4 regions of the Neobacillus sp. DFD-2R genome follow, and region 1 is predicted to be linked to each of the others. Evidence: riboswitches for the same ligand, from Rfam matches in the RefSeq annotation. Region 1 holds a riboswitch; each other region holds the start of a gene.
What was found. Region 1 has a riboswitch for S-adenosylmethionine ahead of AC3ANV_RS26820 (YezD family protein). Riboswitches for the same ligand answer to the same signal wherever they lie in the genome.
Positions count from the first base shown of each region.

Region 2: linked by a shared signal. The riboswitch ahead of psiE (phosphate-starvation-inducible protein PsiE) and the one ahead of AC3ANV_RS26820 (YezD family protein) in region 1 are both predicted to bind S-adenosylmethionine.
Region 3: linked by a shared signal. The riboswitch ahead of AC3ANV_RS04305 (methionine ABC transporter ATP-binding protein) and the one ahead of AC3ANV_RS26820 (YezD family protein) in region 1 are both predicted to bind S-adenosylmethionine.
Region 4: linked by a shared signal. The riboswitch ahead of AC3ANV_RS15445 (5-methyltetrahydropteroyltriglutamate--homocysteine S-methyltransferase) and the one ahead of AC3ANV_RS26820 (YezD family protein) in region 1 are both predicted to bind S-adenosylmethionine.

Region 1 covers NZ_CM173228.1:5,329,049-5,332,171, forward strand. The annotation lists gene cysP (sulfate permease) at 1-774, opposite strand, end outside; gene AC3ANV_RS26815 (phosphoadenylyl-sulfate reductase) at 787-1,494, opposite strand; gene AC3ANV_RS26820 (YezD family protein) at 1,592-1,717, opposite strand; SAM riboswitch class I at 1,802-1,906, opposite strand; gene tuf (elongation factor Tu) at 2,301-3,123, opposite strand, start outside.
Region 2 covers NZ_CM173228.1:226,857-229,979, forward strand. The annotation lists gene AC3ANV_RS01170 (HAAS signaling domain-containing protein) at 1-35, shown strand, start outside; gene AC3ANV_RS01175 (DUF4097 family beta strand repeat-containing protein) at 37-870, shown strand; SAM riboswitch class I at 1,270-1,375, shown strand; gene psiE (phosphate-starvation-inducible protein PsiE) at 1,516-1,959, shown strand; gene AC3ANV_RS01185 (N-acetylmuramoyl-L-alanine amidase family protein) at 2,511-3,123, opposite strand, start outside.
Region 3 covers NZ_CM173228.1:903,234-906,356, forward strand. The annotation lists gene AC3ANV_RS04290 (toprim domain-containing protein) at 1-326, shown strand, start outside; gene AC3ANV_RS04295 (thioredoxin family protein) at 337-645, shown strand; gene AC3ANV_RS04300 (hypothetical protein) at 754-1,110, shown strand; SAM riboswitch class I at 1,274-1,380, shown strand; gene AC3ANV_RS04305 (methionine ABC transporter ATP-binding protein) at 1,557-2,582, shown strand; gene AC3ANV_RS04310 (methionine ABC transporter permease) at 2,575-3,123, shown strand, end outside.
Region 4 covers NZ_CM173228.1:3,067,638-3,070,760, reverse strand. The annotation lists gene AC3ANV_RS15445 (5-methyltetrahydropteroyltriglutamate--homocysteine S-methyltransferase) at 102-1,229, opposite strand; SAM riboswitch class I at 1,312-1,410, opposite strand; partial or broken gene AC3ANV_RS15440 (aldo/keto reductase) at 1,732-1,812, shown strand; gene AC3ANV_RS15435 (malate:quinone oxidoreductase) at 2,085-3,123, shown strand, end outside.

The DNA.
Region 1 (3,123 bases):
AGAAGCTAAAATGACAAGAGTTGCACCTGTTCCTGAAATCGCTCCACCTTCTAAAAGGGAGAAGCTTGTTATTTTTTTAGCATTTGTTTGTAACACACCTTTTCCAAGGAGAATGGCACCGAGAGCAATAATCAAACCGCCGATGATTATGCCGGCTTTGACTGTCAATATTCCGGCTCCGACGATTGGCCCTGCTGCATTGGCAACATTGTTCATTCCCGCTGAAAAGGACTCGAAAAAACCAACAATGATCACAAATAGTGAGAGAATGCCTTTTGTTTTCCCTGTTTCTAGCTTAGGGTATTTTTTTTGTACTCGCTGAATCAGTTTTCCAAATATAAACCCTAAAGTAAAACCAATAATCGGTATGATAAACCAAAAAGCAACGATCACCATAATATTTTTAATAAATAAGGCACGATAGGCTATTCCTACCCCCACCACAGCTCCAACGGTAATTTCGCTTGTTGAAAGAGGAATACTTAAAATATTAGCGAGAAATAAAGATAAAGCAGCAGATGAAAGAATGATCAAAACAACCTTTACGGTTAAAAACGTGTGGGGAATAAGGTTGCTCCCAATTGTTTTAACCACCTCACTGCCTCCGATTACAGCACCGGCAAAAATACCAATGCCGCAGATAAGCAAGGCTATTTTCCGACTAGGAAGTGCACCTGAGCCGTAAGGGATACTAATGGCAGCTGCGGCACCGCTAGCACCAATATTCAAGGCAAAAAACAAGGCAACTGCACATGCTGCATAAGTAAGTGTCATTGACGTCCCCTCTTATCCATGCAGTCCGCACTCAGTTTTTCCTTTACCGGACCATCTTCCCGAACGAAGATCTTCTTCATTCCAAGCGGGTGCAGTACAAGTTTTACATCCAATACTTGGATAGCCCTTATCATGCAGGATATTGTATGGAAGCTGGTTTTTGTGAGCATATCTCCAAATATCCTTCCAGGTCCAATGGATGAGTGGGCAAATTTTTACTGATTTAAATTTACTGTCCAAATTAAAAAATTCGGTGTTCTTCCTTGTTTCTGACTGTTCTCTTCTTAATCCTGAAAGCCATGCCGTCCCGCCGGATAGGACTTCATTAAGCGGAATGACCTTTCTCATTTCACAGCACTTATTAGGCTCACGCTTCCATAATTCATCCCCATATTCCAATGCCTGCTGTTCAAGTGTAAGTTCAGGCTTTTTTAATTCAATTCTAAGGTTTGGATATTTTTGTTTTACTTGTTCAATTAACTGATAAGTCTCCTCAAAATGAACCCCTGTATCAAGAAATACGATCCTTGCTTTGTCATTTACCTTTGAGATCAAATCTATTAAAACAATACCTTCAATCCCGAAACTGCATGCATATGTTATCTCATCTTCTGAGTAATGCTGATATGCCCATCTTAATACTTCGAGAGCGCCTTTTGTTTCATCACTCATTGCAAACAAAGGCGGCGAAAACGAATCAAACGTATGATAAGTCAACAATTCAGTCAAGCTAACTTCCCCCATTTCTTTAAGGCAATAAAAAAAACAGTTATAACCAAGCAGTTAAAACTGCCTCTAGTTTTCTAGTCAGCACTTTTTATTTCAACCTTACTTTTTCATTCTTTTCAATTTGAATAATCTTTCCGTCCTGTACGACAAGCGTTATCGAACCAAACTTTAAATCTGTTAATAACTCTTTAAGCCGTGCAAAAACAGGTTCCAGCAAGTCTTCTTTTCCCAAACAAGTCCCTCCCTTGTTAAACAAAAAATCTTCCCATTTCGGAAAGACTGTTTAGGTAATATTTTTACCTTATCTTTCAAAATGGTTCACATTTTGTTGGATTTAGCACCTTACTATTTGTAGGTTGCCGGACATCAAAGGGCCAATTCCCTCCGTCTCTCTGGATAAGTATTCATTTTTAATAAAAACAAAATTCTTTAAGGAGTTTAATCCCTAGTTAATATATCGGTTTAATTAAATTTAACAGCATTATGTATAAATGTCAATCTGTTATTTTAAAATTTTCTGGCTTTTTCATAAATTGTTAAAAAAGTCCTAAGAACAAAAGGCGCAAGCGCCCGGTTAGCGCACGACAGGATTGGTACGGCTCGACTGAGGTAAAGTCAGATAATTTTCCAAGTTATCCGCACCAAATTATTTTATAGTTTCCTAAACGATACAAAAAGCTCTAGGCCTTGTATTGGCGCTAGAGCTAGATATTTCTTATAGTAAATAAAATAAACCATTTTCGCTAAAAATAAAAAAGCAAGTGGATCTACACCCACCTGCTTTTAATAGTAAATAATTATTCTTGAATTGTTGTAATTGAACCTGAACCTACAGTACGTCCGCCTTCACGAATTGAGAACTTTGTTCCTTCTTCGATTGCAACTGGAGCGATTAGTTCAACTGTCATTTCGATGTGGTCGCCAGGCATAACCATTTCAGTACCTTCTGGAAGCATACAAATACCAGTGATATCAGAAGTACGGAAATAGAATTGTGGACGGTAGTTTGAGAAGAATGGAGTATGACGTCCACCTTCTTCTTTTGATAAAACGTAAACTTGTGCTTTAAACTTAGTGTGTGGAGTGATTGACTTTGGTTTAGCCAATACTTGACCACGTTCGATATCTTCACGTGCTACACCACGAAGAAGAGCACCGATATTGTCTCCTGCTTCTGCAAAGTCAAGAAGCTTACGGAACATTTCTACACCTGTTACAGTTGTAGATTTTGGTTCTTCAGTGAAACCTACGATTTCAACTACGTCACCAACTTTAACTACACCACGCTCAACACGTCCTGTAGCAACAGTTCCACGACCAGTGATAGAGAAAACATCCTCAACAGGCATCATGAATGGCTTATCAGTGTCACGAGTTGGAGTTGGGATAAACTCATCAACAGCAGTCATAAGTTCATAGATTTTTTCTTCCCAAGCAGCATCGCCTTCTAATGCTTTAAGAGCAGAACCTTTGATAACCGGAGTATCATCACCAGGGAAGTCGTATTCTGTTAATAGATCACGAATTTCCATTTCTACTAATTCAAGAAGTTCTTCGTCGTCTACCATGTCACATTTGTTCATGAATACAACAAGGTATGGTACTCCTACTTGACGAGAA
Region 2 (3,123 bases), 360 kb from region 1:
AGCTCAATGTGAAAATCGTGAGAGGGGGTTATTAAGGTGAAAAAGTTATCGATAGTTGCCGCTATTTTGGGATTGGTGATTGGAGTCATTGGAGTTTTCTATTACGGGTTTGTCCATCCTGCCTCGGCGGTTGCGGTAAATGAAACGAAAACGATTCAAGTTAAGGACATTAATAAAATAAACCTGGAATCACGTTCATCCAGCGTCCATTTTTATCCTTCAAAAACCGACGCTTTAACCGTTCACCTCCACGGCAAAACCTCCCGAAAGGATCTGGTGTTTTCCGTAAGCAAGAGCGGTGATACGGCAATGATTGATATCGGGCCGAAAAATGATCAAAAATTTCATTTATCGCTATTTGAGTTCATGTCCAATCACCTGCAAGCCGATGTGGAGGTACCGGAGAAAATGTACAGTGAACTCACCGGCCGCTCGCAGGCAGGCAGTATTGAAATCCGGCAAATTTCAGCGGGCCGCATAGATTTGAATTCTTCCGCAGGCAGTATTAAAGGGGAAGACTTAAAAGGCGATGTAACCGCCCATTCTTCAGCGGGAAGTATAAAACTAACGAACATAGAGGGGAAAATGGATTTAACCAGCAGCGCCGGTTCGGTGGATGTCCAAGTAAAAGCGATTACCCGAGACATCACTGCCAGCAGCAGCGCAGGATCCGTTCGAATCGTAACCGGGCAGCAGCCGGAGTCTCTGCAACTGAACCTTCAGACATCTGCGGGCAGTGTGAATATCAATCTGGCCAACGTTTCGTACACAACAAAGGAACATGACCGCGTCATCGGCTCCATCGGCTCAGGCGGTCCGAAGCTGCAGCTGGAATCCAGTGCGGGATCTGTGTCTATCAATAAAAAATAGAATCATTTTAAGTAAAGGAACACAGTTTAGGCTGCCGAGATTGAATCGGACGCCTTTTTCTGTTTTGTTCTAAAGAGAGGACGGATCTAGGGATTGTGATTGTCCAGGAGGATGGACAGGTAATAGAGTCTGCCGGGAAAGACAATGAGTTATCTTATTCGTACCGAGTAAAATTTACCGATTAACCTAACAAGCACCGTTCCACGTGCCTGGTGCCACCTATCCGATATTTGTAAAGGATGGATAGGTTTTTTCTTTCCCAGTTCCCAAGGAGAGTTTTGAGATTAAAATAATAACTGTCATTATTTTTATTTTATAGCTGTAGGGATGTAGTGTTTTTTAAGAGACAGAATTATCTTGACATTCTTTTTGTCGGTTGATAAAGTTATAAAAAAATATTTCTTATCCAGAGAGGTGAATAGACTGGCCCGATGAAACCTCAGCAACAGGTCTACTAAGATACTGTGCTAACTCCTGCGGGTGATGATACCTTGATTGATAAGAGTGTAGGTTTTATTTGTCAGTAATGCACTCTTTTTAAGAGTGCATTTTTGCTTTTTCTTGAAGGAGGAGAAAGAAGGTAATCGAATATTTCTAAGAAAAATTAAAGTTGAGTTATAGTTTAAAAGTGAGAGGAAGATTTGCATGTTTAAGATAAAACAGAATTTTTCTATTATCTTATGCTTTATCCCAAAGATTCTCCAAATATTTTTGAATATATCCCTCGTTTTACTAGCAATCATTTTATCTATTTTACTAGTTAAGGAATTAATCATTTTCATTCAGATTTTGATAGGGGGAGGCAACAATGACTTTAAACTTTTTCTTGCCAATATACTTATCTTCTTTTTATATTTTGAGTTTATTTCTATGATTGTTAAATACTTTAAAGAAGATTACCACTTCCCTATTAGGTATTTTTTATATATTGGCATAACGGCAATGATAAGAATAATTATTGTTGATCACGATCACCCTCAAAATTCATTATTTTATGCGATTATTATCTTAATCCTAATAATTGGGTATTTCATTATCAATTTAACTCCTCGTGAAAGGCCCGATAGTACCCGGTTGAATAAAAAATAATAATTGCTTGTCACTATTGTTCGAATGGAAAAGTTGAAGGATGTTAGGTGCACGAATATTTCCAAAGTTATTGTACGTATCCCGGGTTGGAAAAGATGGATATGTTCCTATTTTTATTGATAAAAAACCGCAGGTAGTAACGTTAGGGTGAACCGTATCATAAATAGATACGGTTTTTTTGTACAACTCGATAGCTCACAAAGAGGATACTAAATTTGATATTCTATTAAAAAAATGAAACACCAATTGACATTCTTTTTACTATTTTTAGACGGAAAACCTTTTAAAATAGAAGCCTCGCGGGATATTTAATCAAACGTTTGATTAAAAAGGATTTTAGTCGGATTTTGTCAAGTTTTCAGGTCGAGGGGATGGACTAATTGAGTATAGCCTGCCTGTTCTGGCGGTTATGCCGATTTCATTTGCGAATAGCAGGGTCTTTTTGCGAAAACGCACATAATAGTAACTTAATTATTAAAAAAGACTGAAGGCAAATCCGTATAGTTGGGATTTGCCTTCAGTCTGTGACTCTCTTTTTAATCGAGACTTACTTATCTAATTCTGGCACCATCATGACCAACTCGATAAGAACCAATCTTCGTATCATGTGCCATGATACCGCTGCTATAGAGGTAGTACCACTTACCGCCGGTTAAGATCCAGCCGGTCGCCATCGAACCATCTTTATTTAGGAAATACCAGTTCTTGTTATACCATAACCAACCGGTTTTCATGGCTCCGGTGTTGTCCAGATAGTACCACTTCTTCCCGTCTAGAATCCAACCGGTAGTCATAATACCGGTAGATTTATTGAAGTAGTACCATTTACCTTTATCAAGAACCCAACCGGTTTTCATTGCACCGGTAGCAGTATCCAGGTAATACTTCTTGCCGTTGTACACTAACCAACCCTTTTGTTTTACGTTGTTTACATAATAATAGCGTTTACCATTTTCAGTAACCCAACCATTCAGATTCGCTTTCATAACTGTAACATTTGTTGGACTGCTTTCATTTCCTGCGCTGTCCGTTGCAGTAACAGTTAAAATCGAACCGGCATTTTCATGAGGAATTCTCGTTGTGAACTTTCCATTATCACCGGCTACAGAGGCACCAATTTGAACTCCACCCAGAGAAACAATAACTTTCGCATTAGGTTCCGTA
Region 3 (3,123 bases), 1.0 Mb from region 1:
TTGTCGAAGGTAAGTCAGATAAAAAAAAGGTAAAGAGTATTGTAAAGGAACCTGTTGAAATCATCTGTACAAATGGAACGATCAGTATCACAAAATTAGATGAATTGATCGATTTCCTTGAGGACAAAGAGGTCTATATTCTTGTAGATGCGGACGAAGCAGGCGAAAAGCTCCGCAAGCAGTTTAAACGGGAGTTCCCCCATGCAGAGCACTTATATATTGATCGGATGTATCGGGAGGTAGCGACAGCTCCGGTAAAACACCTTGCTACTGTTCTCTTAAGTGCGAATATCGACGTTCATACCCAATATTTAGAGAATTGTTGAGCCTTCAAAGATGAAAGAATGGACAAGAGAAGAGTTAGTATCATTTATTGAAAGTAAATCGCCTGGAATCGTTTATTTTTATACACCTTTATGCGGGACATGTCAGGTCGCCTCCAGGATGCTCGAAATAATCAGGGAAATGGTCAATGTTGAGATAGGTAAAATGAACTTAAACTACTACCCTGATTTTGCTAAAGGCTTCGCTGTCGAAAGTGTTCCTTGTTTACTGTTTGTTAAGAACGGCGAAGTGTTAGAAATGGTTTATGCGGTTCATTCCGTTCCATATTTGTTGGAGAAAATAAAAGAACAGTTATTGTAAAACAGATGCTAAAATGGTGTCTGTTTTTTTTGTCGAACAAATATAAAAGGAAATCAAGTCCATTTGCTGAATATAAAAGTATAAGCCAAAGAGACTGGAGTGGTGGATATGATCGACACGATTCAAACCTTTCTTCAGACTATTAATGAGCGGAAGCATGTTCTTCAATTAATACAAAGTACAGATAAATTAATGATTCATTTTGTTTGCGGCCCTGAAACGGTCCCTATTGCTTTAATAAACGGAGAATTTTCATGGCTTCATGATATCAGGGAGAAATTCCTTTCATGTAAGATTGATGGAGACGCAGTTGCAATCAAACAATTGCTTGGAGGGAAGGAGAAATTACGCTTCCTCGTAAAGAGTGGCCAACTAAAGGTAACGGCCCCGTTTCGAACTATTTTAATGCTGGAATCTATTTTTTATTTAACAAAAGTAGGAGAAGAGCTTGATCAAATCATTTAAAGAGCACAGGTTTACTGAAGATACCCAAAATTCCCCAAGAAGAATAGTGCGAAAAATGTAGAAGATTTCGTTGACACCTCTTTTTATCCATGTTACGATAGCTTTTGTAATAAAATAATTGCTTAAATCATTTAATGTGTTAATTGAATATAGATGCGAAAAGCTCTTATCGAGAGAGGTGGAGGGATGTGCCCTATGAAGCCCGGCAACCGTCAATTTTTATTGAAATGGTGCCAATTCACACAAAGCATTTGCTTTGGGAGATGGGAGAAAGGACTATTTTAATAATGCCTTTCTGCCTGTGCAGAAAGGCTTTTTATTTTTCTAAAATAATAGAATGTTTTACTTTAAATAGTCAAAACCTATATTTAAGTGATGAAAAGCGGTCGGAATTTTTGGAATTATGATGAAATTCCAGGTAAATTGAGTAAAAAGTAGGTGAGCCAATGATATCAATCAAAAATGTCCAAAAGTTTTATCCTTCTAAACAGGGGCAGCTAAAAGCGGTAGATGATGTGAACCTGGAAATCAATGAAGGTGAAATTTTCGGGGTAATTGGATATAGCGGAGCAGGAAAGAGTACGTTAATTCGAATGTTAAACGGGCTGGAGCTTCCGACTGAAGGTTCCATAACAGTAGCGGGACGGGTGATTTCTAGGATTAAAGGCAGGGACTTACGAAAAGCACGCCAAGAAATTAGTATGATTTTTCAACATTTTAATTTACTTTGGTCAAGGACTGTAAGAGAAAATATCGCTTTCCCATTGGAAATTGCCGGTGTTAAAGGTCCGGAGCGGACTAAAAAGGTTAATGAGCTTATTAAACTGGTCGGCTTAGAGGGAAGGGAAAATGCCTATCCGTCACAGCTAAGCGGCGGTCAAAAGCAACGAGTGGGGATTGCCAGAGCGCTGGCTAATAATCCTAAGGTTTTACTTTGTGATGAAGCAACCTCTGCACTTGATCCGCAAACGACGGATTCGATTTTGGAATTGTTAGTGGATATTAACAAACGGCTTGGACTAACAATTGTCTTGATAACCCACGAAATGCATGTTATAAGGAAAATTTGCCATCGCGTTGCAGTAATGGAAGGCGGGAAAATCGTAGAACTCGGATCGGTTTTAGATGTGTTTAAAAACCCGCAGCAGCCAATCACGAAACGATTTGTTCAGCAGGTGACAGAGCCGGAAGAAACAAAAGAAACGGCAGAGCATTTGCTTGAGCGCTACCATTCAGGACAGGTTGTACAGTTGACCTTTATTGGAGAATCGGCCGAACAGCCAGTAATAACCAACCTCATCCGGCACTATAAAGTTACGGTAAATATTTTGCAGGGCAAAATTTCACAAACCCAAAGTGGTTCATATGGTACCCTCTTTATTCATCTTGATGGTGACAGTGCAGAAGTCAATAAAGCCGTCGACTTCATTCGAACGCAGCAGGTTGGAGTGGAGGTGGTTTCAAATGGGTAATGGTTATTTCAAGGATATTGATTGGCAGGCAATGTGGGAGGCCACTGTACAAACCCTTTATATGACTGGTATTTCAGTTTTGGCGACCTTTATTTTAGGTATTATTCTTGGTTTATTGCTATTCCTTACAACGAAAGGAAATATGTGGGAAAATAAGCCGGTTAATACAGTAATCAGTGCTTTTGTTAATATTTTTCGGTCCATTCCGTTTATTATTTTAATTGTGCTATTAATCCCGTTAACAATGTTATTAGTAGGATCTATGATTGGGGAAAATGCAGCATTGCCGGCATTGATTATAGGAGCCGCACCGTTTTATGCAAGAATGGTGGAGATTGGCCTTAGAGAAATTGATAAAGGGGTTATTGAAGCTGCTAAATCAATGGGAGCAACCACAAGTACGATTATTTGGAAGGTGCTTCTTCCGGAATCGATGCCAGCCCTTGTTTCTGGAATCACAGTTACGTCGATTGCACTTATTGGTTACACAGCAATGGCCGGAGTAATCGGCGCTGGCGGTCTTGGAAACCTGGCTTATCTT
Region 4 (3,123 bases), 2.3 Mb from region 1:
TCTTTAAAATTTAAAAAAGGGGTCGATTTTTGAGAAGTTATTGATAATCAGATAAAACTCTCCCTTCCATATATACAACTGGGAGGGAGAGTTTCTACAGTCTATTTGTTACCCCATACACTTTCAGCAATTTTTATCATGTGACTTATTTTATTCCATTGCTCCTCTTCTGTTAATATATTTCCTTCTTCCGTACTGGAGAATCCGCATTGAGGACTTAATGCTAGGTTTTCTAAAGGAATATATTGACTTGCTTCATTTATTCTATCTTTAATCGCGTCCGGATCTTCTAGTTCCGGGAATTTAGATGTAATCAGTCCTAGTACGACTGTTTGGTCATCACGTTTAAAGCTTTTTAATGGTCCAAAATCACCTGAACGTTTATCATCATATTCTAGGAAGAGCCCATCTACATTTAAATTAGCAAATATGGCATCAGATATATAATCGTACCCACCACTTGTAATATAGGTAGACCTGAAGTTTCCACGGCAAATATGCATCGTGATGATCATATCATCGGGTTTCTTAGAAAGGGCATCATTTAAACAACGTACTCTAGTATCGATAATGTCCTGTACTTCCATGTTGAGTCTATCTACAACTGCTTTAATACGTTCTTCCGAAACAAAATCAATCCAGGAAGTATCGTCTAGTTGTAAATAGCGACATCCCGCATTATAGAAAGCTTGAATGGCTTTTTGGTATGCTGTTACTGTATCATTATAGAACTGCTCTCTGTTCCCGTTATAATATTCATCACCCTGAATTCTAGTGAATAACATATTAGGACTTGGAATGGAGAATTTAGCAACTTGACTTCCATCACCATACTTGTCTACTGCCTCTTTTAAGAACTTAAAATGTTCTACCATATAATGATTATCGAAGTCTACTTTATCAACCACTTTAATGGCATTATTTCTTGTTTTAGCACCCTTGAAGTTACTTACATATTCCGTTTCAAATAATTCAACACCTTCTAAACCTGATAAGAAATCTAAGTGCCACCAAGAACGTCTAAACTCGCCATCCGTTATTGATTTAAGTCCCACTTTAATTTGCTTTTGTACAAGCTTCTCAATTTCTTTATCCTCTGTAGACTTGAGGGCATCTTTATCAATTTCCCCATTCACATAAGCCTTTCTTGCTTCTTTAATCGGTTCCGTTCTTAGAAAACTACCTACATGATCGGCCTTAAATGGAGATTTAACGAGTGTTTTTGACATAAATTATTTCCTTCTTTCTTTACTATTTAAAAAACCCTCTTCTCAAATATAAGAAAAGGGGAAGTTATCGTAACTGATTCTCTTCTTATCTTTAAGCAAATCGCTGCTGGAATTGGCATACTAAAATAAGTCTGCTGCCGAGGCTTCAAAGGGCCAGTCCCTCCACCTCTCTGGATAAGATTATTCAAAATATTAAAATTAAACATAATGTATCCCTGTTTTGCTAGTCTGTCAACAGGAATCGAATAAAATGTGAGAATTTTCATAGAAGTGCTTATATTTTTACTTTCAGTATGTAGGACAAATCATATTTTTTCATAAGAAAAAAGTGTATTCCTTGTTATTGTCGAATTATGTCTAATTAAGAAGATTAGATTGGCAAAAGAGAAAATAAAAGAACAGTTTATTGTATATAATCTATTGTGTTATTCCACTAATGGGTGCTTAGATTCAACAGGTAAGATGTTCCGACAGCCTTTTTTTTCTTCCACTAACGACTTGGGAACAATTACTAGAGGATTATTTAGATTTATATTTGATTCATCAACCATTTGGTTATGTATATGGTTCATGGCGTGCTATCATAAGTAGAGTCGAAAAATAGAGGGTGGCGGTTCATTGGAAGGGGCAAACCAAATGTGTGTACCTGGGCCTTGTGGACGGACTTCTCACTTTTTACCTACTTTTAAATAATTTAAAATTATCATATAATAGTAGATATCTTTATCTGTAAATAATTGTATACACTATGATTTGGTTATATTGAGACAGAAAAGGTGTGTATGTTGGTTGCGCCTTAGCTTGGTGTGATGCCTACAACTTTTCTGCAAATTTTAGGGGAAAAGGTTGATAAAAATGAGCAACAGGGAAACTAAAACAGACGTAATTTTAATTGGCGCCGGAATCATGAGTGCGACTTTAGGGACACTCTTGAAAGAATTAGTACCAGAATGGGAAATTACAGTGTTTGAGAAGCTCGCAAACGCAGGAGAGGAAAGCTCTAACGAATGGAATAATGCGGGAACGGGGCATGCGGCACTGTGTGAGCTTAACTACACGGTCGAAAAACCGGATGGAACTGTAGATATTAGTAAAGCGATAAAAATTAATGAACAGTTTCAAGTTTCAATGCAGTTTTGGTCTTATCTTGTAAACAGCAGGATGATACAAAATCCACAGGACTTTATCATGCCATTGCCACATATGAGTTTAGTACAAGGAGAACAAAATGTAACGTTTTTAAAGAAACGTTTTGAAGCGCTGTCGAACAATCCTCTATTCCAAGGGATGGATTTTTCCGACGACCATGATAAACTGACGCAATGGATTCCTCTTATCATGGAAGGCCGTACATTGAATGAACCGATTGCGGCTACAAAGATCGACTCTGGAACGGATGTCAACTTTGGTGCTTTAACACGCATGTTGTTTGACCACTTAAAGTGTAAAAACGTCGAGATAAAATACCAGCATAGTGTTATGAATATGAAACGTACTAGCGACGGCTTGTGGGAATTGAAAGTGCGAAATCTCGATAGCGGTACTGTCGAACGTCATACTGCAAAATTCGTCTTTATCGGAGGCGGGGGAGGTAGCCTGCATTTACTGCAAAAATCCGGTATTCCTGAAGGAAAACATATTGGGGGATTCCCTGTAAGCGGAATATTTATGGTGTGTAATAATCAGGATGTTGTAGCGCAGCACCATGCAAAAGTGTATGGTAAAGCTAAGGTTGGTGCTCCGCCGATGTCTGTTCCGCATCTTGACACAAGATTTATTGAAAATAAAAAATCGTTGCTATTTGGACCATTTGCCGGCTTCTCACCAAAGTTCCTAAAAACTGGTTCTATGTTTGATTTAGTTACTTCCGTAAAACCGAATAATGTCTTAACTA